4 regions of the Moritella sp. 5 genome follow, and region 4 is predicted to be linked to each of the others. Evidence: predicted binding sites of a transcription regulator. Region 4 holds the regulator's gene; each other region holds the start of a gene.

Region 1 (7,687 bases), 380 kb from region 4:
TCCCTCCCTGGTAATTTTAAGGTAAAAAAAAGGTGATACCTAAGTATCACCTTTTTTTATAATAGCGCCAAGATTATTAAATAATAACCTTAATTAACTATTATTTAGCTGGACGGCTAGCACGTTTACGTTCGTTTTCTGAAAGAAGTTTCTTACGGATACGAATGCTTTTTGGTGTAACTTCTACTAATTCATCAATATCGATGAATTCAAGCGCTTGCTCAAGAGTCAATACGATCGCAGGTGAAAGCGTTTGTGCTTCATCAGTACCAGAAGAACGTACGTTAGTAAGCTGTTTACCACGAATACAGTTAACTGTTAAATCGTTAGCACGGTTATGAATACCAACAATTTGACCTTCGTATACTTCTGTAGCGTGACCTAAGAATAGACGACCACGATCTTGTAAGAAGAATAAAGAGTAAGTAACAGCTTTACCAGTTTGGTTACAAATTAATACACCATTCTGACGTTGACCAATTGTACCGCCTTTATGTAGACCGTAATGATCGAAGCTATGGTATAGAAGACCAGAACCAGATGTCATTGTTAAGAATTCAGTTTGGAAACCGATTAAACCACGGCTTGGGATGATGAAGTCTAAACGAATACGACCTTTACCATCTGGAGTCATGTTAGTTAGTTCCGCTTTACGGATACCTAACTGTTCCATGATAGAACCTTGATGTTGCTCTTCACAGTCAACAGTCAATGTTTCCATTGGCTCATGTAGCTTACCGTCAATCATACGTTCGATAACTTCAGGACGAGATACTGCTAGCTCGAAACCTTCACGACGCATGTTTTCAATTAAGATACCTAAGTGTAATTCACCACGGCCTGATACTTTGAATTTATCTGGATCAGCAGTTTCTTCTACTTTAAGTGCAACGTTATGTACTAACTCTTTGTTCAGACGGTCAAGGATGTTACGTGATGTAACAAATTTACCTTCTTTACCACAGAATGGTGAGTTATTTACTTGGAACGTCATTGTTACAGTTGGTTCATCAACTGATAACGGTGGAAGCGCTTCAACATTGTTCTGTGCACAGATAGTGTCAGAAATTTTAAGTTCGCCTAAACCAGTGATTGCAATGATATCGCCCGCTTGTGCAAGTTCAACATCATGACGTTCAAGACCTAAGTAACCTAATACTTGGCCAACTTTACCTTTACGCTCTTTACCGTCAGCACCAACAATAGTAACTTGTTGATTTACTTTAACAGAACCACGCGTTATACGACCAACACCGATCACGCCAACATATGCGTTGTGATCAAGTTGTGAGATTTGCATTTGGAAATCACCGTCACGATCGCCTTCTGGTGCAGCAACACCATCAACGATAGCTTGGAATAAAGGTTCCATGTTGTCTGTTGCTTCTTCTGATTCAGCGTTAGCCCAACCATTTAGAGCTGAAGCGTAAACAACTTTAAAGTCAAGCTGTTCATCAGTTGCGCCTAGGTTATCAAACAAATCGAAGATTTGATCCATTACCCATTCAGGACGAGCACCAGGCTTATCGATTTTGTTGATAACAACAATTGGCTTAAGACCGTGTGCGAATGCTTTTTGTGTTACGAAACGCGTTTGTGGCATTGGGCCATCAACTGCGTCAACGATTAAACAAACACTGTCTACCATAGACATAATACGTTCAACTTCACCACCGAAATCGGCGTGTCCTGGAGTATCTACGATGTTGATACGGTAATCTTTCCAAGTAATTGCAGTGTTTTTTGCAAGAATTGTAATACCACGTTCTTTTTCAAGATCGTTGGAATCCATTACACGTTCTTCATTACCACCACGTGTTTCTAACGTACCTGACTGTTCTAATAATTTGTCAACTAAAGTCGTTTTGCCGTGGTCAACGTGAGCGATAATCGCAATGTTGCGTAGTTTATCTAGCACTGTGATGCCTCTATATATTTTATATGGGTAAAAATTAGGCGGTATTGTAACCGCCCCGCTGTGATCTACCTAACAAAATTTTAACGCAGAGTAAAATGATTGCAATTTATTTTATTTAAAAACCGAGCGATAGCCACTAAATGGGCTTTTAGCACACAAAATATAAATAAATATAGGCCGTATCACATCGTGATCAATTCGATTTACAGATGAGACGTTTTATCAACTATATTTGAATACGATTTTACTGGTAATCCCTGAAAATAAACCATAATATCGAACTTAGTAATAGTAAATGTATGCGTTTTTTACCGCAATAATCGCTGCACCAAATAAGTGCATGGTACGCACGATGTTCGTGCAGCAATAGATTAAAGCAAGGGAGAATACGCACGCTAAATCAATAAAATCAACAACTTAAATAGTTGGCACATATATGGCATTATTTAAATCATGATTGTTTACAGTCAGCCACTTTAAATTAAGCCATCATATTGATGACACCGGAGGTTATTTTTTATGTCAGCAGAAAACGTATTAGCTCTAATTAAAGAACAAGACGTTAAATTTGTAGATTTACGTTTTACAGATACTAAAGGTAAAGAGCAGCACGTATCTCTACCACATCATCAAGTTAATACCGGCTTTTTTGAAGAAGGTAAAATGTTTGATGGTTCATCAATTGAAGGTTGGAAAGGCATTAACGAATCTGACATGATTTTAATGCCAGATCCGGCAACAGCTGTACTTGACCCGTTCACAGAAGCAACAACTCTGAACCTTCGTTGTGACGTACTAGAACCAGCAACAATGCAAGGTTATAGCCGTGACCCACGTTCAGTAGCAAAACGTGCACTTGCATACTTACGCTCAACAGGTATCGCTGATGATGTATTCTTCGGTCCTGAACCAGAATTCTTCCTATTTGATGATGTTAAGTACAAAACTGACATGTCAGGTAGTATGTACAAAATTGACGCTGAAGAAGCTTCTTGGAACTCTGATAAAGAGTACGAAGGCGGCAACATGGGTCACCGTCCAGGTGTTAAAGGTGGTTATTTCCCAGTATCACCAGTTGACTCTGCACAAGACATCCGTAGTGCAATGTGCCTAATAATGGAAGAAATGGGCTTAACAGTTGAAGCGCATCACCATGAAGTAGCTACAGCAGGTCAAAACGAGATCGCAGCACTATATAACTCAATCGTTGAAAAAGCGGATGAAGTTCAAATCACTAAATACGTTATCCATAATGTTGCACACGCTTACGGAAAAACAGCAACATTTATGCCTAAGCCACTTGTAGGCGATAACGGTTCAGGTATGCATTGTCACCAATCACTACAGAAAAATGGCGAAAATATTTTTTCTGGTGATCTGTATGGCGGTCTTTCTGAAACTGCACTTTATTACATTGGTGGAATCATCAAGCACGCAAAAGCAATTAACGCATTTGCTAACCCAGCAACTAACTCGTACAAACGTTTAGTCCCAGGTTTTGAAGCACCAGTAATGCTAGCTTACTCAGCGCGTAACCGTTCTGCATCAATCCGTATCCCAATCGTACCATCGCCAAAAGCGACACGTATTGAAGTTCGTTTTCCAGATCCAGCAGCAAACCCATACTTAGCATTCTCTGCAATGTTAATGGCAGGTATTGACGGTATTAAAAACCGTATTCACCCTGGTGATGCAATGGATAAAGATCTATACGACCTTCCAGCAGAAGAAGCAGCAGAAATTCCACAAGTTGCCTCTTCACTACAAGAAGCACTATCAGCACTAGATACTGACCGTGACTTCTTAACGGCTGGCGATGTAATGGCTGACGATACTATCGATGCTTACATTGCAATAAAAGAAGAAGAAGTTGAAAGACTGAACATGACAACTCACCCAGTTGAGTTTGAAATGTACTACAGCGTATAATTTCTTATTAATAAAAATTAATATCAAAAAACCCGCTATTTAGCGGGTTTTTTATTTGTGAAACAAATGTAATTAGGTGAAAATAACCATATAAATCAAGTAATCAAAGACAGGATGTCGCCATGAAACACGTAATGTTATTCATATTAATAATCACAAGCTATACTAGTGTTGCCGCTATTTATCAATGGACTGATGAACAAGGTATTACCCACTTTTCGGATGATGAAAGTAAACCAGCATCAGCCAAAGAAATTGATGTGAAGCTAACGCCACCTTCTATTGACTCTCTTACTCAATCAATCCCTCCGAAAGCAAGTCATACAAAAACCACAATGAATGACAAATCAGTCACGCCAATTAGCATTCATATCAGCACACCACGCGATCAACAAACAATACGCAGTAATACTGGCGATATCACAGTGTCTGCCACTCTCAGTTCAACACTGCTGTACGGTTCAAGTATTCGTTTATTAATTGATGGCATTACTCATAGTGAGCAAATTGAGAAGCAGTTTGATGTCACGAACGTACCCATTGGTACGCATAAATTACAGTTACAAATAATTAACAACTTAGGCAAGGTAATTGCATCATCAGAGCTCATTACTGTTTATTTACATCGATTTAAGGCCAACTAAGCATTTCCGCTTTAATTTCACCACGCTGTACAGTAATATTTTAAAGTGAGCACCAAATTGGTGCGTTCAGTCACGGGATGTTTATCCTAATAAGGAAGTGCCATGATAATGCTCCCAGAACCTCAACAGTCATTAATGAATAGCTTAGTTTCTTCAGTTTTCGTTCTCAATCATGATCTGTATATAAAATATCTCAATCCAGCGGGTGAACAACTATTAAGATCCAGTGCCAGTCGTGTGCTTGATGTGAAGATCACGGATATCATCGAACATACAACACTCGACCTTTCATTATTAGCAAGCATAATTAAAACAGGGCAAGGATTTACTGATAATGAAGTATCATTAGTCATTGATGATCGCCAACTATTAGTCGAAATTTCAGCAACATTAACGAACTTTAACTCGGAAGTCTGTGTTCTAATTGAAGCGAGACAAATAGACTTACAAAAGAAAATTAGCCAAGAACTTTATCAACACGTACAACAGCAAGCTGCACAAGAATTAGTTCGTGGCTTGGCCCATGAAATTAAAAACCCACTCGGGGGATTACGTGGCGCCGCACAATTGTTAGAGAAAGAATTACCAACACCGGAATTAAAAGAATTTACAGGTATTATCATCGAACAAGCCGATCGATTACGGACGCTAGTTGACCGTTTATTGGGGCCACAAAAGCCTGGTCAGCAAACCATTTTAAATATTCATTCCGTCATTGAAAAAGTAAAACAGTTAGTCGAATTTGATTTACCACCAAGTATTATTATCGAGCGAGATTATGATCCATCAATACCTGATTTTGAGATGGAACCAGACCTATTACAGCAAGCACTACTTAATATAATTAGTAATGCCATTCAAATACTAAAAGAACATGGCATCATTAAAATTATTACGCGTACAGCACATCAAGTGAATATCCAAGGACAGAAATATCGCTTATGTGCTGAAATAAAAATCATTGATAACGGACCCGGTATTCCAGAGCACATTAAAGATACCTTGTTCTACCCAATGGTTACTGCACGTGAAGGCGGCACCGGACTTGGACTTTCTATTGCTCAAAACCTGATTAAGCAACACAAGGGGAAAATTGAGTGCCATAGCTGGCCAGGTCATACCGAATTTGCCATTTATCTGCCACTAAGAAAATAAAGGATTAAACTATGACAACAGCAACAGTTTGGATTGTCGATGACGATAGTTCTATCCGCTGGGTTCTCGACAAAGCATTAAAATCACAGAAATTTGAAACCTCTGCATTTAGTGGTGCGCATGCCTTATTAAATAAACTCGAATTCGAACAACCAGATATCATTATTTCTGATATCCGCATGCCAGAAATGAGCGGGTTAGAGTTAATGAATAAAGTACATGCCATTCACCCTGACCTCCCGATCATCATAATGACTGCCCATTCCGATCTCGACAGCGCAGTCAATGCGTATCAGGCTGGTGCATTTGAATACTTACCAAAACCGTTTGATATTGATGAAGCCGTATCCTTAGCGACTCGTGCCGTTACTCATGCCAGAGAGCAAAGCAAAAACCGCCGTAAGAATAATAAAGTCGCGCCAGTGACTGAAATTATTGGTGAAGCACCGGCCATGCAGGAAGTTTTTCGCGCTATCGGTCGCTTATCACGTTCTTCGATCAGCGTATTAATTAATGGTGAATCTGGCACAGGTAAAGAATTAGTTGCACAAGCGCTACACAAACACAGCCCACGCGTAAATAACGAATTCATTGCCTTAAACATGGCTGCAATTCCCAAAGATTTGATTGAATCAGAACTTTTTGGTCATGAAAAAGGTGCTTTCACTGGCGCAGCAGGTGTGCGTAATGGTCGCTTTGAACAAGCTAATGGCGGTACCCTATTTTTAGATGAGATCGGGGATATGCCGATTGATATTCAAACGCGATTATTGCGGGTACTTTCTGATGGGCAATTTTACCGTGTAGGGGGCCATTCTCCGGTAAGTGTGGATGTACGAATCATCGCAGCAACGCATCAAAACTTAGAAAAGAAAGTAGCTGATGGTAGTTTTCGTGAAGACTTATTCCATCGTTTGAACGTCATTCGTATTCATATTCCATCGTTAAATGAACGTCGAGAAGATATTCCTAAACTCGCCAATCATTTTTTAATCAGAGCGGGTAAAGAACTGAGTGTCGAAACCAAAATTCTCAGTAAAGAAGCACAAACCTATTTAGCCAATCATCATTGGTCCGGTAACGTTCGCCAACTTGAAAATATTTGTCGTTGGTTAACCGTGATGGCCAGCGGCCAAGAAATATTCATTGCTGATTTACCTTCTGAGATCACCGAAGAGCAATCGCCTTTAATAAGTCATGGTAGCGCGGCTCAAAGTGGCGACTGGCGCACACAATTAAAAACCTGGACGGCACAGCAACTCGCATCAGGGCAGAGTGATATCCTTGCTGAAGCAATGCCCGATTTTGAACGTATCATGTTACAAACCGCACTCGAGTACACTCAAGGTCATAAACAAGATGCAGCAAAACTACTGGGCTGGGGTCGTAATACCCTCACCCGTAAGTTGAAGGAACTCGATATTAATTAATTATGCTTAGGCAGTTAACCTATTCTTTAAGTTAGCTGCCCTCTTACTAATTCAGCGAATCATGTTTCTCAATAATATAATTATGGAGTATCAAAGCTAAGTCATTATCAATATCAAAATTCAGCGCCAGTCCTTTGCCATTATTATTTTCATTTTCAATCCGTACAACGTTAGCCTTAACTAAATGAAAACCACGTTGTGGGATCTTTAAATAAAAGTTCACACGGTCCCCTTTTTGAAGGTTCAAATCGATAGACGAAAATTGCTGCGCACTGCATAACATAAACAAACCCGACGTCGATATATTCAGAACAGCGCCCAATAAGACTTCACCTTGCGGATCAAATACCTTTAAGCCTTTGGGATCCGACAGGCGCCAATAACGCCCTTCTCCACCTTTATGATCAATGATATCGGGAGGACCAAGCTCCTTTAGTTCATCGCTATAGCCATCACTTATAAGATAAAGCGGAAAACGAAATTCTTTTTGTTGGCTTTGCGTTACCAATACAATGTCATCAGATTGCGCTAATACATTCAGCATTTTTTTTGAGATGTGCGAAATAAATACTTCACGGCTAACATCATCAGCATGACTTTCTATTACTTCC
Region 2 (7,687 bases), 1.1 Mb from region 4:
CATATCAGATAGCGACTGTAGCAATTGTTGCTGCAAGGTGCGGAAATAGATATTTTTTGGGATCACGAGTTCAAAAGCTTCGGTACTCAGCGGAATAAACCCTAAACCAAATTCGCCTGCAGTGCTTTGACTCGCGCAGCCCACATCCGCTTCTCCACGGGCAATGCAAGACGCTAGCTCTCGTTCACTGTGACAAGTTTCCGCTGCGGTAAGCATATCGACAGTGTAAGCATGATTATGCAACCATTCACCTAAGGCGCGCATACTACCAGCTCCTTCTTGACGTAGTGCCCAGCGCCAGCGTGAAGTCAGTAATTCTTGTAAGTTTAAAGAGCGTGAGTTTACTAAATCGGCTAATTCTTTATTAACCACTAAGCCTTGTTGACGCTCGAAGGCGTGGATCAGTACCCAGTTTTTATGCCCTGGATATTGCTGTAATAATGCTGGATGACGCAAGCTTGCTTCTTCTGCATGTCCCCAGTGTATCGCACAAATATCCACATGGCCTTTACTGAGCATGGCTAAACCTTGGCGAGTGCCTGTTGAGGTATAACCAACCAGTGCGGTACTGCCAAGCTTTTGTGCCATCTTCCCCACGACCAGTTGCAAGAGTGGATCATCAGAACCTGCGATGAGTAAGCGGTCATTTAGTACGCCGTTATGACAAGACTCCAGTAGCCATTTATCCAACATTGCTTTGGGAAATAACCATTTACCCGTTACTTTCGTTGCAGGCAAATGGCCATCGTTAGCCAGTGTGTAGACCTTTTTTTCATTCAGGTCTAAATACTCAGCGACTTGCTTTACATTCATAAAAGCAGGGAAGTGTTCGCTCATGCACTCTTACCGATTAGTGTTGATGATTGTTCTTGTGCAAGCGCTTCTGCGTCAGGGCCTTTGACATCTAAAATTAGGTTTGCCATACCGTTATATACTTGAAAACGATTACCTTTGGCGCGAGCAACCATGGTAATACCCAGTTTTTTTGCTAAGTCGTAACCCATTTGTGTAGCACCGGATCGAGATAATAATACCGGGATCCCCATTTGCGCTACTTTAATCACCATCTCAGACGTGAGGCGGCCTGTAGTATAAAAGATCTTATCTTCACCTGTTTGACCTTTTAACCACATCTCCCCAGCCAAGGTATCAACTGCATTGTGACGGCCTACATCTTCGACAAACGATAAAATAGTGGTGTCTTTACACACTGCACAGCCATGCACTGCACCGGCCGCTTTATAAGTTGCGTTGTGGTGAGTTAATGCTTCTAACAAACCATAGAGTTTTGATTGACGTAATCTAGGTTGTGGAAGTGTGATACCTTCTAGTTTTTTCATTACATTGCCAAACATGGTGCCTTGACCACAGCCTGAAGTAACGGTTTTTTTCGATAACTGATCTTCTAAACCATCAGTATTTTCACGGGTGATCACGGCTGCAGAATTTGTATCCCAATCAATAATTACTGATTCAATCGCGGCAATGTCTTCAATGAAACCTTGGTTTTTTAAATATCCAAGCACGAGGTCGGCAGGGCGGGCTCCGAGCGTCATCACTGTTACGATTTCTACCCAGTTTAAGTAAATCGTTAACGGATGTTCACACGCGATCTCTTTAGTCATGGTATCGCCATATTCATCCATGATGTCGACGGTCATAGTGTGCTCAACTGAAGAGTTGGTTTTAATTATTTTTGGTAATTGCGGCATCGAAAGTCCTGCTGGTTTATATATCTATCAAGAGGTAAGCAAAGTTCATTCCAACTTATCCCCTGCATCTTGAAGTAACTTGGGTATCACCATTTTATTTGTCACTTATCTTGAACTTGGTCTAAATTTTGCTGAGTAGGGTGCGTTATATAAGAAATTATAAAAATACTAAATAATTATAAAAATAGAATAAAGGAGCATGTGTGCAACAAATTGATGAACATAAGCGCTTAGAAAAAGACGAATCAAGTTGGCCAATCAGGTTTCGTCTTTGCTCTGAAGAAAAGCAAATTGGACGCTGGACGACGCTGTCTTGGTCTATTGATAATGTCGAATTATATGATCACAACCACACGCAAGACGATGCCAGCACTGGCACCTGTTATGAGCGTGTATTAACGTTATACCGCGATGAACGAACTGATTATCGTTTTAACCTCAGTTCACAAGACCCGCATTTGTTTATTGTTTGTGAAGAAAATAATGAGCAGCTATCGCCGTTACTTATCACTGTTGCGCAAAGTGTCGCAAGCAGTTACATGGATGGCGACTACCAAGTGTTACATATTCAAATGCCCTTACCAGTTCAGGCTTGGATGGAAGCATTCATTGGGCGTCATGGCGAACTGATTGAATTTAAAAAGAAACGTTATAAAGATAAAAAAGGACGTTCAAGTGGCAACTAACTTTTTTCAACGTTGGTCTAGCCGCTCTCTGACGGCTAAAGACAAAGCTTCAACAACGTTATCGGAAACGAATGAAGCGGTTGAAGAATTAACTGAATCTAAGCAATTTCTTGAGCCAGTTTATGATGCTAACGCAGAAATTAATCAAGCCGTTACGCTAGATAAAGTGACGAATGACGTTGTCGATGATGCGGTAGATAAGCAGAGCGATATTGCAGACAAGAGCAGTGATGACGTATTAACAATTGCAGATGTAGATAGTGTGACATTTGACAGCGGCGTCGTTTCATTTATAAAGCAGGGGGTTGATAAATCAGTAAAAAAAGCGGCGCTCGCTAAATTATTTCATTCAGATGAATTCAACTATATCAGTGATATGGACGATCATACTGAAGACTTTTCTAATATCCCTAAACTCGACGATAGTATCGCAAAGCAGTTACGTGGTTGGGTTAAGACAGTATTAGAAGAACCTGAGCAAGAAACGGAGTTGATGTCGGAAACGGATCGAGTACAGGAAGAAGATCGAGTAGAAGACGCCAGTATTGAACGAACAGAAGAAGCAGAAATGTCAGCTGTTGAAGATGAAACAGTTGAACCCGTCACGGAAGATTTCAAATTATCGCAAGGCTGCGATGAGCCACATCACAAAATTATTCAGCAAGGTGAGACATAAAGGGACTAATAACCCTTATTTTAATCGGGACAATTTGATACAGGCGTGATCATTTGTAGCGACAAAATGTCTCAGTTGGAAGTGCATCAACTGTCTTTATCTGACTTTAGTTCTTTATAGGTCATTTTTTTCCGTTAAAAGTTGGTTCGGTTATTGCTCTATTAGCTACAGCATAAAGTACGGTAAAAACCGTACGGCAGAAAGAGCTTCGGGCACTAAACTCGTAGTTTAATCGGCACCAATTTTTGCGGTGACGAGTATACAGGAATAGCAATGTTAAAAAGTATTCTAGAAACATTTACAGATAGCAATGGTCAAGCACGCTTAAGTGCAATCGCTGGTACGGTTGAATTATCGAATTTGATCCCGCCAACGGTCTCTTACGAGAGCCGAGGGAATCTATTGATCATTGGTCCGCACGATACTATTACTGCGCTGGCCCCGCAATTTTCAACACTTAATTCAGTGACACTCCTTGCGACTTCGCAGGCAGCTGAAAACACTGCGAAAACAAGTAATGACATTAAGGTATTTTTTAGTAATGACGTGACAATAAAGGGTTACTTAGGCGCGTTCGAAGTGAATTGCCGCGTAGCTGGTACGTTACTTGATACCTATATCAATCTAGCGGAAGTAACTATCGGTGGTGATAGCTTTGATTTAGTGGTTGATATGAGTGCCGAGAGCATTATCAACACCGAGATCCCTGCACCTGGTTATTACCCTGTCGGCAGTGGTAAAGCGGCGATTGCAGATGTGATTGAAACCTTACCTGACATGCTTGGTACGTTTGATAAGCCTAAGTATTTCCGTCTAAATAATGACATTTGTGCACATTCATCCCGTGGTGTGAGCGGCTGTACACGTTGTGTTGATGCGTGTCCTGCAGGTGCGTTATCAAGTAATGGCCATGCGATCGAGATTAATCCGTTCTTATGTCAGGGGGTTGGTACTTGTGCAACGGCTTGTCCGACAGAAGCGATCACGTATGCATTACCAGATCCAGAGAAAACCCAGAACTTCATTTATCGTTTGTTAAACAGTTATCAAATGGCGGGAGGTGTAAAGCCGACGATCTTATTCTTTGGTAACCGTGATGAAGAAAACGTTGCAGCGCAATTACCGTCATTACCATCGAATGTGATCCCGATTGCACTGGAAGAGTTAGCAACTGTGGGTGTAGATACATGGTTTAGCGCGCTGATTTATGGTGCGCATCAAGTACTGTTAGCAACGAATATTGCTTACATGCCAGCGACAATTGATCGCGTTTTAAAAGATGAGTTAGCCATTGCGAATAACTTCTTAACTGAACTTGGTTTTGAAGCAGATCGCATTTGCTTGTTTGAACTTAGCTCCGCGGCTGAATTTGTGGCGTTCCCTGCATCTTTGTTGCCTGTGGTAGATAACAAGATCGCAGTGATGGATAGCGGTGTATTAGCCGAGCAATTATCAGGGACTAAGCGTGACAAATTGTTTAGTGCATTAGATAGATTACATGCGCAAAGCACAGTTAGACCAACATTGTCTAGCGTACCTGAAAATGCACCTTACGGTAGTGTTGAATGTAAAACAGATGATTGCACGCTATGTATGGGGTGTGTGGCTGTATGCCCAACCCGTGCATTACATGCTGTTGGCGGACGCCCCGGTTTGCAGTTCAAAGAGCAAGATTGCGTGCAATGTGGCTTATGTGAAAAAGCTTGCCCAGAGCAAGTGATTAGTCTTAAACCGGGTGTTAACTGGGATGCTGAAAGCCGCCAAAACACCGTGATGATCCATGAAGAAGAGCCTGCTTGCTGTTTAAGTTGCGGTAAAGCATTTGCGCCAGCATCGATGATTCAAATGCTGACCGAGAAATTACAAGGTCATTCACAATTTCAGGGTGATGCTATTCGCCGTTTATCTATGTGTGAAGACTGTCGTGTACGCGATATTTTTTCTGACATGGCTGATGATCCAACAAGTCAGTTGCGAGTGTAAAACGAAATGATGGAAACACAAAACATGTCACAGCCAGTTGCTGAAGAAACAAGATTACGTATCGATATCTATAGTTTACTTGCTCATCTATTACGTAAGGCACCGGATGCTGACGTCATTGATTGGTTAGCGAATTTAGATGTGGATGCACCGAACGAACTCATTCAAACCACGGGAATGTCGGCAGCTTGGCCGTTATTAAAACTCGCGTCACAAAAGACCTTATTAACCGCGGTTGAAGATGAATACCAAGATTTGTTTATTGGTATTGGCCACGGTGAGATCGTGCCGTTTGGTTCTTGGTTCCTCACCGGTTCATTAATGGAAATGCCATTAGCGCATTTACGCCATGATTTGAAAAAGCTGGGTTTTCAACGCGATGAAGACGTGAAAGAACCGGAAGATCATATTGCTGCATTGCTCGAAGTCATGACGATGTTAGTCGCAGAAAGTAATCAAAAAGTACAAGCTGAATTTTTTAATCGCCATATAGATACCTGGTTTGAGCGTTTTTGCCAAGATTTAAAGGTGGCGAAAAACGCGGTGTTTTATAGCGCCGTCGCCGAGCTAGCTTTGCAATTTTTAAGTATTGAAAAAATACGTTTTATCGACGTAAAAAAATAATAACGATAGAGGATCAAACTGGATGAGTAAACAAAATAAGCCGGATGAAAACCGCCGCCAATTGTTAAGAAATATTGGTTTAGGTGTCGCTGCAGGTACGATTGCAACAGGTGTATCAACCTCTGTTAATGCATCTGTCGACACGCGAGAACAGAAAGATAAGCAAGGAAATACAAAGGGTTACCATGAAACCAAACACATTCGTGATTACTACGATTCTCTATAAGCGGAGCTCTAAATGAAATTAACTAAACGTTCCGATACGGTCAACAAGGACGAAAAACAACTGGGTATTTCGCGCCGTTCGTTTATGCGTAACTCTTCAATTGCTGCCGCAGGTGGTGCCGTCGGTGTTGGCATGTTCGCACCGGGCATGATGAAAAAAGCCGAAGCGAAATCTGTCGATCCAGAATCACCCGTTGAAATTAAACGTACGATTTGTTCTCACTGCTCTGTGGGCTGCGGTATTTATGCCGAAGTACAAGAAGGTGTATGGACTGGTCAAGAACCCGCATTTGATCATCCGTTTAATGCGGGTGGTCACTGTGCAAAAGGTGCTGCACTACGTGAACACGGTCATGGTGCGAAACGTCTTAAATATCCAATGAAACTGGTTAACGGTAAATGGATAAAAATGAGTTGGGAAACAGCTCTTGAAGAAGTCAGTCAGCAAGTACTTAAGATCCGTGAAGAATCCGGTCCTGATTCTGTTTACTGGTTAGGCTCTGCAAAGCATAACAATGAACAAGCGTATTTGTTCCGTAAAATGGTATCGATGTGGGGCACCAATAATGTCGATCACCAAGCTCGTATCTGTCACTCGACAACAGTAGCGGGTGTAGCAAATACTTGGGGTTATGGCGCGATGACTAACTCGCTAAATGACATGCATAATTGTAAATCAATTTTGTTTATCGGCTCAAACCCTGCTGAAGCGCATCCAGTCGCGATGCAGCATATCCTTATCGCCAAAGAAAAGAACAACTGTAAGATTGTTGTTGCAGATCCACGTCGTACCCGTACTGCTGCAAAAGCAGATCACTATGTGTCTTTACGTCCGGGTTCTGACGTTGCTTTCGTTTGGGGCGTGTTATATCACGTGTTCAAAAATGGTTGGGAAGATAAAGAATTCATTCACCAACGTGTTTACGGCATGGACGATGTACGTGCAGAAGTTGCAAAATGGACACCTGCTGAAGTAGAGCGTGTTTCTGGTGTATCAGAAGCGGATGTTTATGAAACGGCGAAACTGCTTTCTGAACACCGTCCTGGTTGTGTTGTTTGGTGCATGGGGGGGACGCAGCATACAACGGGTAACAATAATACGCGTGCATATTGCATCCTTGAACTTGCGCTTGGCAACATGGGTAAACCAGGCGGTGGTGCTAATATTTTCCGTGGTCACGATAACGTACAGGGTGCGACTGACTTTGGTGTATTAGCAGATAACTTACCAGGTTACTACGGTCTTTCTGAAGGTGCTTGGAAGCATTGGGCTGGCGTATGGGATGTTGATTATGAGTGGCTAAAAGGCCGCTTTGATCAAAATGCTTACCGTGGTAAAAAACCAATGAACCATGCCGGTATTCCGGTATCACGTTGGATTGATGGTGTATTAGAAAATAAAGACAATATCGAGCAAAACGATAATATTCGTGCCATGTTCTATTGGGGTCACGCGGTTAACTCACAAACCCGTGGACCAGAAATGCGCACAGCGATGGGCAAACTGGACATGATGGTTATTGTTGACCCGTATCCAGGTGTTGCAGCTGTAATGAACGGCCGTACTGACAATGTTTATTTGCTACCAGCGACGACGCAATTCGAAACAACGGGTTCTGTTACTGCAACAAACCGTTCAATTCAGTGGCGTGATCAGGTAATTGAACCACTATTCGAATCAAAACCTGATCATGAGATCATGTATTTGCTAATGAAAAAATTAGGTCTAGCGGATCAATTATTCAAAAATATTGAAGTGAAGAACAACCAACCTGTTATCG
Region 3 (7,687 bases), 880 kb from region 4:
TAAATCTTTTAACCATTCATCTTTACCCACCCATAGCTCAACAGTACGCACTGATTTACGCTTTGAGTTTTCGATCCATATCGCCACATAAGGGCGGGCATACATAGTGGTATCAATCTTAGGCAGACTAAATTCAACATCGAGTGTGGCAGTGGCCGGAATTGGCGCGGCCGAGGCAAAATAAGCCGGTAATAACAGACAACTTAATAGTGCAACGCACTGACTAAGACGCTTAAATAACAAAGTCATACAAGATCCTTTAAGGAACGGCCACCACAAAAATAGCCAAGGTAACGAGGGAACCAAACAAGGTCCATTTCAATGAGGTTGCGAAGGTTTTCTTTTTCGGCACTAATAAACACACACCAGTTAATACAAAGAACACCATAAGTAATGCGACAATATCGATAAACAGCTTCCATACGTCGCCACTATTTCGGCCTTTATGTAAGTCATTTAATACTGCAATAACACCGTAATGGGTCTTTTCAATAACAGCTTCAGCACTGGTCATGTCAATGAATACTGCGACGTTATAACCCGGACCTTTGTAGTCCATCGCGATTTCACCTTCAATTAATTCACCGTCTTCAACTTCGGTAAATACATCTAATGCAGAAGGTTGACCAGAAAGCTTAGCGTGTTCGGTAAGGTAATTAACAATGCCGGCTTTATCGACAGCAACGCCGCCATTGGCATCGCTAAATAAACCCTGCGGAAGGCTAAGGATAGTCTCTTGGATATCAGGCTGGCTGCTCACGAACAAACTTGGGCGGTTTAAGGTAATACCCGTAACCGAAAAAAATAATACGACCAAGAGTAGCGCCATCGAAATATAAATATGTAAGCGACGTGCCCATAATTGCACTTGTTTGTTTTTTAGGAATGTTTTGTTCTTTGAATTAGCCGCTTTTTTTTTCGATCTTGCAGGTGTCTGGGTGAGAGGTTGACTGAGAGAAGACATGATCGTAATAACACTGCTTGATTATGGGACTTAAGTACAAGCAATGTAATTGATAATTGTTTTCATTGGCATTGAATTTACATTATTTACGTTAATTCATGCCAATACTGTAAGCGTCATCATTAGGCCCCTTTACCCCTCTAGATATGCACTCAGACCGTTATCAAATCGGCTGTCATAATGACAATGATTATCATTATGACAATATAAATAATTGTCATAATGACATGAACGCTACCATTAACAATTTAAACAGTTGTTTTTAAAGTAAATAATATTGGCTCGAATAATGCTACTAAGATAGAAAAATAATAGAAATAGAAACGAAGAGGATATAAATAATCATGCAATGGAAAAATATAAACTTCAATTTAGGCAAAGTTGTTAGTCGTATAGATTGGACTGAATCATTATTTACAATTCGAATTCGATCTGGAAGTATCCCTTATATCTCAGGACAATTTACCAAACTAGCTCTTTACGATAAAAACAAAGAATTCCATAGAAGAGCATATTCTATAGTAAATAGTCCAGAAAACCATAAAAAGACAGGTGAACTGGAGTTTCTAATTATTACTGACCCTAAGGGTAATCTTTCTCCTCTAATCCATCAGTTGAACGTTAATGATTATATATACGTTGGTACAGAAGGTACTGGCTTCATGACCCTTGATGCGGTTCCAACTAACTCCAAAGATCTATGGCTTTTATCGACAGGTACTGCAATTGGCCCTTTTATTTCAATGCTCGAAGACGAAAATGAAAATAAAAATAAGCGTTTTAACAATATAATTTTGGTTCATGCGGTGAGAAAAAAATCAGAGCTCGCGTATAAAAATAAGATAAAGCAGCTTGAATCAAAATATCAAGGAAAACTAAAATATGTGCGAATTATTTCTAGAGAACAGACACCCAGAAATCTATCAGGAAGAATTCCGGAACTACTTAGAACGGGAGAACTCGAGAGAGAATGTAAAGTATTGCTATGTCAAAAATCAAGTTTCTTGTATATGTGTGGTAATCCTCAAATGGTTAAAGACACGAGTGATACGCTAAGATCATTAGGGTTTAGTAAACATCTACAAGCTAAATCAGGACAATTCAGTTCAGAAAATTACTGGAAAGTAGGTTAATTTATAGTAGCTAGAATCAAAGATGACAGTCAGTATTTAAATAACACCGATACCTCAACGTTTATCATATAGGCTTAGGTTCGGTGGTAGCATTGACATCATAACCAGAAGCTAAGCCTAGCTACTTTGCTACACAATTCCAGTGCATTTTATCCTCCTCAAAAGGATAAAATGCTGTTAAATCAAACCCCCTCTAAACAATCATATAGGTAACCTCCCTTCTCTCTCTGCAATAAAAAGGTTCAACACTAAACCTTTGTCATAAAGACAATGTCACTGTCAAATTGACAGTTCTACTAACTGTCAATTTGACACCCACAACAAGCAAACCCAGTTTAAACAACAGGTTACACTTTGGCATGGAAATTGATTAATAGGATTGTTAATTAATTATTGAGGAGTTAAAATGACTAAACAAAAATTCTCCCTAATTGCTCTTATTATTGTATGTATAACATCATTCAGTATACTTTTGAGCTTAGGAAGTGAGATTTATCGTGAAGCCCCACCAATCCCCGAAAAAGTTGTAACGTCAACAGGTGAGGTGATCTTTACCAAAGAAGACATCCAGAATGGTCAACTTGTTTGGCGTTCTATGGGTGGACATCAATTAGGCTCTATTTGGGGTCATGGTTCATACGTTGCGCCAGACTGGACTGCAGATTGGCTTCATCGAGAATCAACACTTTGGCTTGATAAAGCAGCAATAGAACAATTCTCCGTTCAATTTGAACAGTTAGCTAGTTATCAACAAGCTACATTAGAAATTCTTCTACGTGAGGATATGCGATCTAATCGCTTTGATGCTAATAACAATATATTAGTAATCTCAACACGTCGTGCTGAAGTAATTAGTACGCTGCAGAATTACTATTCAAATTTATTTGGTGATAATCCAGATTTTCAGCCGATTCGTGAAGATTACGCGATGAAAGAAAATACAATTTCATCAGCTGAACATCGTCGAAAATTATCTGCATTCTTCTTCTGGGGTGCATGGGCGGCAGTGACGGAACGCCCGGGTGAGAATTATACCTATACGAATAACTGGCCACACGACCCAGTGATTGGTAATACTCCGACCTCAGATAATATTTTTTGGTCAATATTAAGTATGGTTCTGCTCATTGCTGCAGTAGGTGCACTTGCTTGGTATCATGCAAGTCTTAAAGAGCATCCACTGCCAAATGTATCCACTAAAGATCCCTTATTTGATGTTAAAGCGACACCTTCGCAAAAAGCTTTAATCAAGTATTTTGCAACCGCTGTCGGGTTATTTCTCCTACAGATTTTATTAGGTGGTATTACTGCGCATTATGCAGTTGAAGGTCAGACTTTTTATGGTTACCCACTAGCGGAGATTTTACCATATTCACTAACTCGTACGTGGCATACTCAGCTTGCAGTATTTTGGATTGCTACGGCTTGGTTAGGTACTGGACTATATATTGCGCCAGCTTTATCTGGGCATGAACCTAAATATCAAAAACTAGGCGTGAATATACTCTGGGTAGCTTTAGTTATTGTTGTTCTTGGCTCTATGGCTGGAGAATGGTTTGCGATTCAACAATACTTTGATCTTGACTTAAGTTACTGGGTAGGACACCAAGGACAAGAATATATAGATCTTGGTCGTATCTGGCAAATCTTACTGTTTTCAGGTTTATTAATTTGGCTAACATTGGTGACGGCTGCAATTAAGCCAGCCCTCACCAAAGAGAGTGAAATGAAATCTGTTATTTGGGTTCTCTATGCATCCTGTATAGCGATTGGATTATTTTACGGTGTTGGATTCTTACAAGGTAAACATACTAATTTAGCGATTGCTGAATACTGGCGTTGGTGGGTAGTTCATTTATGGGTTGAGGGATTCTTCGAAACATTTGCAACATCAGTAATTGCATTAGTGTTTGTACGTTTAGGACTTATTCGAGCTCAATCAGCTAATAGTGCAGTGTTGTTTGCTACCGTTGTATTCCTCACTGGTGGTATACTTGGAACGCTTCACCACGTGTATTTCACAGGTACCCCAACATCTGTTGTTGCATGGGGCGCAATGTTTTCAGCACTAGAGGTTGTACCACTCGCGTTAATTGGTTTTGAGGCTATTGAAACTTATAGAATGCGTAAAGCGACAAGCTGGATGGTTCGTTATAAGTGGGCATTTATGTTCTTTGTTGCAACAGCATTTTGGAATTTGGTTGGCGCTGGCGTACTTGGTTTTCTTATCAATCCACCGATAGCGCTTTATTATATTCAAGGTTTAAATACAACAGCAACTCATGCTCATGCAGCATTCATGGGTGTATATGGAATGCTAGGCATTGGTTTAATGTTAACTTGCTTACGTGGTGTGACAAGTCAATTCTCAGTATGGGATGATAAATTACTTAAGTGGTGTTTCTGGTCTTTAAATATAGGTTTGGCAGGCATGGTATTCATGTCCCTGCTCCCTGTTGGCATAATACAATTTATTGCTTCTGTAGAGCATAGTTATTGGTATGCAAGATCCTCAGAAATAATTCATAGTGAATTAGTGGAAATGTTTGTTTGGTTACGTGTACCCGGTGATATTTTATTCGGTATGGGAGGGCTGTTCTTAGCTGCGTTCTTTGCTCGATTAATAATAGGGGAAATAAAAAATAGTACTAAACGCGCTCCATCTGTCGTTTCTTAACTAAATTGGCATTTAGACTAAAAGAATAAGCTAAATACCTGTTATTAAAAATGAGTAAGTTATAAACCAATCTGATTACTACCAATGCACTCATATTTTCTAAAATGAGTAAAGTGAGTGGTAATCAGATATTTTTTTAATTTTACGTATGCTTTAATAAATAATATCGATAATAACCAAGTTAAATTAGAATGATCCAATTTCTAGTACTTGGATTAATTGTTGTCTATTGTCTTTAATAAGGTCAGCTAAGGTATACTGCTTTAAGCTATCAATAAATGCTGTAGTTGCTTCAGATAAGATTGAATTTAGATTACAAACTGGAGAAATCCGGCAGCTAGGTGAAGTACAATTAATAATCTCCATTGATGATTCAAGTAATATTACAATGTCTGCAAGATTTAATGATTCTGGAGTACGAGATAAATAAAAACCACCACCTTTACCACGCTTAGTTTCTATGATTCCTTCTTTACCTAATTGGTGCACAATTTTATTAATATGATTCCTTGATAAATCATATATTTTACTTATCTCATCAATACTCACTTTCTGACCGTCAGGCAATACCGCCAAGTAAGTTAAAAGCCTTAGTCCATAATCAGTGTATCTGTTTAACTGCATATTTTAATTCTAAATAGACGTACTATAAAATATATTTTATTTGTATATTTTAATATATGCAAGTACTCATTACTCTATTCCAGTCTAGCTTTCCACTCTATTTATACATACATCAGGCTCTTAATTCTCAGCTACTACATCATGATATACATTCAAATTTATTAATACCTTGAAGTGCTATCATTCTTAAAATACAAGCGATTTTGAATATGGCGGCTAAAACTATAGTTAGAATATGTGAGGCTATTTGTATTGATAGTTGAAAATATTCAGAGTAAGGATATGAAATTAGTATGGATATAACGACACCTGTGAGTGTAAAAAAAAGTACTAAATTACTTATATTTTTAAGCAGTTGATAAGATTGCTTAGAGTGCTGTTTAACCATAATATTCACCAATTAATTGCTATGACTTTATTTTATAAAAATCATCTGAAAACAATCAGATAAAGTAAATATTAATTTACACCACCTAAAGATACATGTCAAATGCACCTTTAGGTCTTATTCATGAGTAATTACATCAGCATTACTCATATTACAATAGGCCATAACTTCAGTTTCGGTATGAGGAATGCCTGCTGCATCAGCAAGCTCCCACGAACGCTCACAGCGTTGAGTTCGTTCACACCACATATAACCCGCGGAAGGCAAGCAACCATATTCGTCACGATCGCCGCCGATAAGCGGCGACTCTGAGTCAGAATTACTACAGGCTGTAATACTTAATACTAACAAGGTGAATAAACCATATTTTAAACGCATAGTGTGCTCCTGATCCTATATAAAAAATTTCCGGTTCATACTTAGTATCCTTGCATAATAAAAGTCGTACTTTTAGCAGAATCCGTATGGGTTAAGATGCAAGTCGCAGTGGTACTCTCAGCGATGCTCATTGGCGTAACAGTGTAACCTAAAGGTAATGATGAACCACTGAGTAGACTTCCAGCATCATCACAATTATCAATGTGCACGGCCTCTTCCGTCGATACTCCCGATTTAGAGATCATTTTGGCAGCGTAATTAAACGTATTTGCACTTTCAATACTACGGGCAATATTAATCACACTGACATCTAGTGCGGCATCGGCAAGATCAATAAATCTAGGTACAGCCATCGCACCTAATATGCCTGATATTACCACAACAGCACTTAATTCAACTAACGTAACTCCAGCTTGTTTTTTCATTTTTTAGACCATCCATGATCATGAATCCACTATTATTTTTGCTGATAAATATAGACAGCAAAAGCTCACTGCCAATTACGATATTAAGGTAAACATTACGCCAACAACTAAGAGTTCAACGACAAAACAACAAAGCATAACCATTGATATATAACTGGTTTCATACATAGTAACTGTAGTGCTACAATTTTTATTTTGCATTCTAAAATTTAAAAAAATCACAAAAAACGGGCTTAAAAGCCCGTTATCGGTATCATGAAAATATAATTATTAATTATTACATATTATGCTCAGCAAAAGAGGCTAAACGACTACGTTGCACTCCTTTTAAGAACACATTGGCACTGCCGTCAAAATCTTTAAAGCGTTCCACTATATAAGTAAGACCCGAGGTTACAGCTGTTAAGTAACTACTATCAATTTGTGATAAGTTACCCGAACACACAATTTTAGTGCCCTCGCCACAACGCGTAATAATCGTCTTAAGCTGCGCTGCAGTGAGGTTTTGACACTCATCTAATAATACAAACGCATTTTGAATCGAACGACCACGCATAAAGTTTACCGACTTGAACTGTAAGTTCGCTTTCTGTTTAATGTACTCAACTGAGCCATCTTTACATTCATCGTGCTTATGCAAAACTTCTAAGGTATCCGTGATCGCGGCCAACCAAGGCAACATTTTTTCTTCTTCCGTGCCAGGTAAAAAACCGATGCTTTCCGCAATTTCTGGCGTGTTACGTGTAACAATCACCTTATCATACATTTTTCGCTCAACGACTTGCTCTAACGCAGCCGCCATCGCCAAAATAGTCTTACCACTCCCAGCGGGTCCGGTCAGAATGACCAAATCAATATGCGGATTAAGTAAAGCTTCCAGCGCCATACCTTGGTAAATATTCTTAGGATGTATACCCCAAGCTTTTTTTGACATCAGACGTTCTCGGCCTAAATCAACAAAACTAATTTCTCCCCTGTCCTTTCCGACAACACGAGCGGCAAAGTGATCCGTTTCATCAATCAGGTATTGGTTAATAAAAGTATCTTTAAGCAATTCTGTTTCGACAGTATGAATGGTCTTTGAGCCCATAGTTTCAC
Region 4 (7,687 bases):
GAAGTTTTCATTAAAGAGAACCGAGTAATCTTTTATGATAGTGTAGTGGTTACCCAAGGCACGATATTAATTCATGCCGATAAACTCACGGTCTTAAGCACTGGCGAAAAAGGCACTGAAATCATGATTGCCACAGGTAGTCCAGCCACGTTTTATCAAGAGCTTGATGACGGTAAAAAGATTAATACCGAGTCAGAAGAGATCCGTTATGAGCTTGGCAAAAAACGCTTAACCTTGTCAAAAAATGCACATTTACGCCAAGCTGATAGCGAAGTTAAAAGTGAAAAAATTATCTACCAAATTGACAAACAAGAAATGATAGCCGAAAGCGGCAATCATGAATCCGATCGCGTGATCACTATTTTCACTCCTGAAGACAACAAAACTAATTAGAGTAGATGAATTCATATGGCACGTTTAAAAGTATCACACTTAGCAAAAAGTTATAACAAACGAAAAGTTGTGTCAGATGTGAGTCTCGAAGTTGAGTCAGGCCAAATTGTTGGTTTACTCGGGCCTAATGGCGCAGGTAAAACCACCACCTTTTATATGGTAGTTGGCTTGGTTAAACGAGATCATGGACAAATCTTCATTGATGACCAAGAATTAACACATGAGCCAATGCACATTCGTGCACAACAAGGTATTGGTTACTTACCCCAAGAAGCGTCTATTTTTCGTCGTTTATCGGTAACGAAAAATATCATGGCAATCTTAGAGTTACGAACTGAACTCACCCGTTTCGAACGTGAAGAAAAGTTAGAAGAATTATTAGAAGAGTTCCATATCACCCATATTCGCGATAGTTTAGGTATGAGCTTATCGGGTGGTGAGCGCCGCCGTGTTGAGATTGCTCGCGCGCTCGCGGCAGATCCAAAGTTTATTTTATTAGATGAACCTTTTGCTGGCGTTGATCCAATCTCGGTAGGTGATATTAAAAAAATTATTCAGCATCTGCGCGATCGTGGTTTAGGGGTATTAATTACCGACCATAACGTACGTGAAACACTCGATGTATGTGAACACTCTTATATTGTGAGCCATGGACACTTGATCGCATCTGGTACTTCTGAAGAGATTTTATCCAACGAAAAAGTAAAAGAAGTATACCTAGGTGATCAATTCCGACTATAGTTTGATATTGATACGTTACCGCATTTAAGGAAGAGAGAGTAGTCGTTAGATGAAGCCATCATTACAACTTCGTATGAGTCAATCTCTGGCAATGACGCCACAGTTACAACAAGCGATTCGATTATTACAATTATCGACCTTGGAGTTACAGCAAGAGATTCAAGAAGCATTAGACAGTAATCCGCTACTGGAACAAGAAGATCCCAACACAGCTCAACCAAACGATGCAGAAAGTAGTGATGGACATAATTCAGATAATAACGACACCGTTACCGATGCCAGCCAAATAGAAGTTAGTGATGCGCTAGCCAGTGAAGCCATGCCAGATGAATTACCTAATGACAGTAATTGGGATGATGTCTACACCCCTCAAATACAGACTCACAGCAGTGCGGGCAGCAGTATTGATGGTTTAGACCAAGTCTATCAAGGTGAGACCAGCGAAGGCTTATACGAGCATCTCATGTGGCAAATGGAATTAACCCCATTTTCTGACACCGATCGTGCTATTGCAGTTGCGATTATTGATGGCATTGATGATCATGGTTACCTTAATCAGACTTGTGAAGATATCCTGTCTAGCGTCAATAACGGTCACCAAGAACTTAGCGACAGCAGTAACGAAAATAGTGAAGAGCAAGTTGAATTAGACGAAATAGAAGCAGTATTAAAGCGTATTCAACATTTCGATCCCATCGGCGTTGCAGCGCGTTCATTACAAGAATGTTTATTGATCCAACTTCAGCATTTACCTAAAAACACACCTTGGTTAACAGAATGTCAGCAAATAATTCAGTCTCACATGGATTTATTAGGCAATCGCGACTACCGTCAATTAAGCCGTAAGACAAAATTAAAAGAACCACAGCTTAAAGAGATCATGCAATTAATTCAGAGTCTAGAACCCAGACCTGGCAATGTTATTGATCAGACTGAAGGGCTTTATGTAATTCCCGATGTTTTAGTAAAGAAAAAAAATAATCAGTGGGTAGTCGAGTTAAATCCTGACATTGTGCCAAGATTAAAAGTGAACAATGAATATTCAAACTTGTCGACAAGCAATCGTAATAGCAGCGATGGGCAGTTTATTCGAACGCATGTACAAGAAGCTAAATGGTTTATTAAAAGCTTAGATAGCCGTAATGAAACCTTACTAAAAGTAACGAAAAGTATTGTTCAACGACAAATTGATTTTTTTGAATATGGCGATGAAGCCATGAAACCTATGGTTTTAAATGATGTTGCCGAAGAAGTGGAAATGCACGAGTCAACCATTTCACGGGTAACAACGCAGAAGTTTATGCATACACCACGTGGTATTTTTGAACTTAAGTTTTTCTTTTCAAGCCATGTAAGTACTGACAATGGCGGAGAATGTTCATCAACTGCTATTCGAGCATTAATAAAAAAATTGGTCGCGGCAGAAAATGTCATTAAACCATTAAGTGACAGCAAGATTGCTGATTTACTTGCTGATCAAGGTATCAAAGTGGCTAGACGTACGATTGCAAAATATCGGGAGGCACTAAGTATACCACCGTCTAATCAGCGTAAAAGCCTATTATAAGGCTAATCCAACCTTCATAGGGGAGACATATATGCAAATTAATTTAACCGGTAGACATGTAAACATTACAGACTCACTGAAAGATTATGTTGATAGCAAGTTTTCCAAATTAGAACGGCATTTTGATCATATAAACAATATCCATGTGATTTTAAATGTCGAAAAATTACTTCAAATTGCAGAAGCAAAAATACATTTAAATGGGGGGGAGATCTTTGCCGTGCATGAACACAATGACATGTATGCCGCAATTGATGGCTTACTGGATAAGCTCGATCGCCAAGTGATTAAGCATAAAGAGAAGTTGATTCGTCATTAATTTTAATCTCGCCACAGATAACCTAAAGGAAAACCACTTTTTCCTTTAGGTATTAATGCTTCTGACATAATTAAAACATATCATATCCAAATCAATTGCGGGATAATGAACCCATTATTTTATATCGCTGTGAGGATAAAAGATGAAATTAATAATAGTCAGCGGCCAGTCAGGATCTGGTAAATCAATTGCATTACGCGTGCTTGAAGATCTAGGCTACTATTGCGTAGATAACCTACCAGTAAAATTACTACCACAACTGCTAAAAGCCTTAAATGACCAAACCGAAAAAGTGGCAGTGAGTATTGATGTCCGTAACTTACCGACAGAAAAAAAAGAATTAAACGACATAATTACAGAGTTAAGAACGAGCACCGATCTGACTAGTTTATTTCTTGATACTAACCAGTCAGTCCTTATCAAGCGTTATAGTGAAACCAGACGCCTTCATCCATTAACAAAAGATGAGCTATCTCTATCACAAGCGATTGAAATAGAAAAAAAACGATTAAGCCCTTTAGCGTTACTTGCTGATTTAAAAATCGATACTACTGAACTCAATATTCATGAACTCAGTGAACAGATTAAAGAACGTATTTTAGGAAAAAAAAACAACCAACTTGTCTTAGTATTTCAATCATTTGGTTTTAAACATGGTCTACCTATGGATGCCGATTATGTATTTGATGTCCGTTTTCTACCAAATCCCCATTGGATCCCAGAATTAAAACCTTACACAGGTCTTGATGAACCCGTCATTAAATACCTGAGCCAACAGCCTGATGTCATGAGCTTTTCACAACAGATTGAAAACTTACTCACGACTTGGTTGCCAATGTTAGAAAAAAATAACCGCAGTTATGTCACCGTTGCTATCGGTTGTACAGGCGGCCAACATCGCTCGGTATTCATTGCTGAACAATTAGCAAAGAGCTTTAAACTACAAAGTCGTGTAGTGCAAACTCGCCATCAAACCTTAGAAAAAAATAAACATAAAATTATCTAGGTACTCATTTGCAATGGCGTTAACGATCTATACAGTTAATTATTTTACTTTATTGTTAATGCTGATTATAAATACAGATTAAGCTAGAATTACGCAGCACCTGCAAGCAAGGTCTTGCAGAAGAAGAATAATAAGAATGGGGACGACATATGCCAGAAAAGATGGAGCATGACTGCACACACCTACGTTTAAGCGAAGTGAACGAAGCACTTGATAGTGGTATGTTCATTCACGTTAAACGAATGCTCTACCAAACGCCCCCTTGTGATATTGCGTTATTACTGGAATCATCGCCACCAGCAGGCCGTAAAGTACTGTGGCGTTTGACCGACTCTGAAATGCAAGGTGAAATCCTTGACGAACTTAATGAAGATGCCAAGACCAGTATTCTTAAACTGATGGATACGGAGTCCCTTGTCGCTGCGACAGAAGGGCTCGATACTGATGATTTAGCCAATATTCTCCGTAGCCTACCAGACAGTATCTATCAAGAAGTTATCACCCAAATGGATACCCAAGATCGTCAGCGTTTAGAAACAGCGATGGCGTATCCAGAAGACACTGCTGGCAGTATCATGGACACAGATACCATTACTTTAAGACCAGATGTGACTGTCGATGTGATCTTACGTTATATCCGTTTACGCGGTGAATTACCCGATGCTACAGATACTTTATACGTGGTTGATACAGATGATCGCTTAATTGGCGATGTGCCCTTAGCCATGTTATTAACAACAGATCCAAACAGTGTGATTAGCACCATTATGGATCGCGAAGCAGAAACCTTACCTGCCCATATGGATACCTCAGAGGTTGCCAAGCTGTTTGAACGTCATGACTGGATCTCTGCACCAGTACTTGATGACTCAGGTAAACTGCTCGGACGTATTACCATCGATGACGTGGTTGATATTATTCGTGAAAATGCCGAGCATGACATGATGGGTATGGCCGGTATGGATGACGATGAAGATACCTTCGCGCCAGTAATACAAAGTACCAAACGTCGAACACTCTGGCTTGGGGTTAATTTAATTGCCGCGCTGACTGCTGCATCCGTATCTAACATGTTTGAAGCGACCTTAGAACAACTCGCTACACTTGCTATTTTAATGACCATTGTGCCAAGCATGGGCGGTATTGCCGGTAATCAAACCCTCGCATTGGTTATTCGTGGCATGGCAGTTGGTCATATTAATGACGACAATAGCCGTTGGTTAATTGGTAAAGAAGCCATGGTTGGCGCACTGAACGGGGCTATCTGGGCAATATCTATTGCAATCATAGTATCATTATGGAAAGGCGATCCATCTCTGGGGCTGATCATTGGTGGCGCCATGTTTATCAACATGGCGATGGGCGGGCTTGCTGGCGTGGTCATTCCACTGGCAATGAAGAAATACAATATCGATCCTGCCTTAGCTGGCGGCATGGCACTCACTACCGTTACCGATGTCGTCGGTCTATTTGCCTTCTTAGGCATGGCAACACTCGTCTACGGTTAACCTTTTTAACGAAAGCAGAGTTCAGAAAGTAAAGTTAATAGCCTATAACGTAAAAAGCCTGTGTCATCATAACACAGGCTTTTTCACTTAAACCTAGAGGGATATTAGTTACCTGCAATCTGCATTGATTCTAATAGTGTAGAGCCCATTAGAATACTGCTACGAACATCAATATCGTTACCGACTGCAACAATATTTTTGAACATATCCGTTAAATTACCTGCGATCGTGATCTCGTGTACTGGATACTGCAGCTCACCATTCTCAACCCAGAAACCTGAGGCGCCACGGCTATAATCACCCGTTACAATATTCACACCCTGCCCCATGAGTTCAGTCACCAATAAACCAGTGCCCATTTGACGACACAATTGACCTAATGTTTCGCCTTTACCTGTGACATTCCAGTTATGGATACCACCAGCATGGCCAGTTGTTTGCATACCCAATTTACGACCGCTGTAGCTGGTTAATAGGTAGCTCTTTAAAATGCCTTGTTCTACAACATTTAAATCTTTAGTTCGCACACCTTCAGCATCATACATAGATGAGGCTAAACCACCTTTAATATGCGGACGTTCTTGGATGTTTAACCAGTCAGGGAAAATTTGTTCGCCTAACTTATCTAATAAGAATGATGACTTACGGTATAAGCTACCACCACTAATACCCATTACCAGCTGACCCATTAAGCTACTTGCAACATCATGATGAAAAATAACCGGTACATTACAGGTATCGATTTTACGCGCTCCTAAACGGTCTACAGTACGATTAACCGCTTCGATAGCAACTTGCTCTGGTGTCCACAATTTACTTGCGTCACGCGCCATTGAATAGCCGTAATCACGTTCCATTGCGCCGTCTTGCTCTGCAATCAATACCGAACTCATGCTATGACGGGTACTTGCATAGCCATTCACGAGACCATGACTGTTCCCATAAACTTTAATGCTGCTATGGCTGGTAAATGCACCTTCACTATTAACGATACGAGAATCTTGCGCCAAGGCTAAGCGCTCGGTGAGACAAGCTTGTTCAATAGCATACTCAGGTTCAATTTCAATTGGATGACATAAATCTAGGTCTTCTGGTTCAAACGCCATCAGATCACGATCAGCAAGACCAGCAAATTCATCTTCTGCAGTATGTAACGCGATATCTAACGCCGCAGCAACGGTGCTTTGAATTGCCGCTTCACTTAAATCAGAGGTTGATGCATTCCCTTTACGTTGACCGCGGTATACACAGATACCTAATGCGCCGTCATGGTTGAATTCAACATTTTCAACTTCGCCCATGCGTGTACTCACAGACAAACCCGTTTGTCGTGAAATAGCTACTTCAGCATCTGTCGCGCCTGCCTTTTTCGCGATATCGAGTGCTTGAGTAACGGCTAATTCCAATTTATTTTGTTCTAATGTAATTTGCTGTTTTAAGTTCATGGGCTCGTTTCAATAAGTTATACTGGATTAAGCATACCATGTTGCGATAAAAATTCCTGCAGCAACTGCGCAATTAGCAATAAACTGATACAATTAACATATCAATCGTTTTGAAAAAGAATATTATGAGCGTAAAAGAACGGAATATTACCAGCGAAAAGTCTTACCGACGTGCTGAAGACGACGAGCTATATCAAAGTCGTGCAGAAAACAAAATTGAAATTGCCGAGACGCTTAAACTCGCTGGCGCGATCTCTTTACTAAGTAAAGCAGAAATTGCCAAGATGGGTTTCTCTGAACACTTACTTGCTGCGATTGTGACAGCAAGAAAAATCGCAGTACGTACAGATGCTTACAGCAGACATCTATCGTACATGTGCAAAATTATGCGTAGCGATGGCCTCGAGCCGATCCAAATGGCATACGATAAAATCACGAATAAACACAACCAAGCAACCGTTGAATTAACAAAACTAGAGATAGTACGTGATGAGTTAATTGCCGGTGGTGATGCTGCAATCACAGCATTAATGGAAAAATATCCAAACGCTGATCGTCAAAAATTACGTCAACTGATTCGCCAAGTGAATAAAGAACTTAAAGCGGAAAAGCCGCTGAAAGCAGCTAAACCAAGCAAAGAAATCTTTAAACACCTACGTGATATTGCGGGTATATAATATTAATTAGCTATTTCGGCAGTATTAATGT

Evidence for each region. Region 4 encodes sigma-54, which starts transcription at its own class of promoters, with help from an activator protein. Its sites were predicted from a motif close to GTTGGCACGNNNNTNGNNT; they were not measured.
Region 1: glnA (glutamate--ammonia ligase) is a predicted target of sigma-54. The motif match lies at 2,343-2,361, and genes of this name have one in related genera.
Region 2: HWV01_RS18445 (4Fe-4S dicluster domain-containing protein) is a predicted target of sigma-54. The motif match lies at 3,215-3,233, and genes of this name have one in related genera.
Region 3: HWV01_RS19380 (nitric-oxide reductase large subunit) is a predicted target of sigma-54. The motif match lies at 2,451-2,469, and genes of this name have one in related genera.

What each region holds. Positions count from the first base shown of each region.
Region 1 is NZ_CP056122.1:4,846,403-4,854,089, forward strand. It holds gene typA (translational GTPase TypA) at 101-1,918, opposite strand; gene glnA (glutamate--ammonia ligase) at 2,438-3,847, shown strand; gene HWV01_RS21725 (DUF4124 domain-containing protein) at 3,970-4,491, shown strand; gene glnL (nitrogen regulation protein NR(II)) at 4,594-5,646, shown strand; gene glnG (nitrogen regulation protein NR(I)) at 5,658-7,076, shown strand; gene HWV01_RS21740 (PilZ domain-containing protein) at 7,123-7,687, opposite strand, start outside.
Region 2 is NZ_CP056122.1:4,142,631-4,150,317, reverse strand. It holds gene HWV01_RS18465 (helix-turn-helix transcriptional regulator) at 1-837, opposite strand, end outside; gene HWV01_RS18460 (formate dehydrogenase accessory sulfurtransferase FdhD) at 834-1,712, opposite strand; gene HWV01_RS18455 (DUF3305 domain-containing protein) at 1,916-2,398, shown strand; gene HWV01_RS18450 (DUF3306 domain-containing protein) at 2,388-3,074, shown strand; gene HWV01_RS18445 (4Fe-4S dicluster domain-containing protein) at 3,348-5,057, shown strand; gene HWV01_RS18440 (molecular chaperone) at 5,082-5,681, shown strand; gene HWV01_RS18435 (formate dehydrogenase subunit or accessory protein) at 5,704-5,907, shown strand; gene HWV01_RS18430 (formate dehydrogenase subunit alpha) at 5,920-7,687, shown strand, end outside.
Region 3 is NZ_CP056122.1:4,349,513-4,357,199, forward strand. It holds gene HWV01_RS19365 (DUF2271 domain-containing protein) at 1-249, opposite strand, end outside; gene HWV01_RS19370 (PepSY-associated TM helix domain-containing protein) at 260-964, opposite strand; gene HWV01_RS19375 (ferredoxin--NADP reductase) at 1,309-2,097, shown strand; gene HWV01_RS19380 (nitric-oxide reductase large subunit) at 2,504-4,774, shown strand; gene HWV01_RS19385 (Rrf2 family transcriptional regulator) at 4,961-5,398, opposite strand; gene HWV01_RS19390 (hypothetical protein) at 5,904-6,164, opposite strand; gene HWV01_RS19395 (type II secretion system protein) at 6,206-6,589, opposite strand; gene HWV01_RS19400 (PhoH family protein) at 6,867-7,687, opposite strand, start outside.
Region 4 is NZ_CP056122.1:234,125-241,811, reverse strand. It holds gene lptA (lipopolysaccharide transport periplasmic protein LptA) at 1-393, shown strand, start outside; gene lptB (LPS export ABC transporter ATP-binding protein) at 409-1,134, shown strand; gene HWV01_RS01125 (RNA polymerase factor sigma-54) at 1,184-2,701, shown strand; gene hpf (ribosome hibernation promoting factor) at 2,733-3,020, shown strand; gene rapZ (RNase adapter RapZ) at 3,163-4,026, shown strand; gene mgtE (magnesium transporter) at 4,176-5,534, shown strand; gene pmbA (metalloprotease PmbA) at 5,639-6,979, opposite strand; gene yjgA (ribosome biogenesis factor YjgA) at 7,105-7,656, shown strand.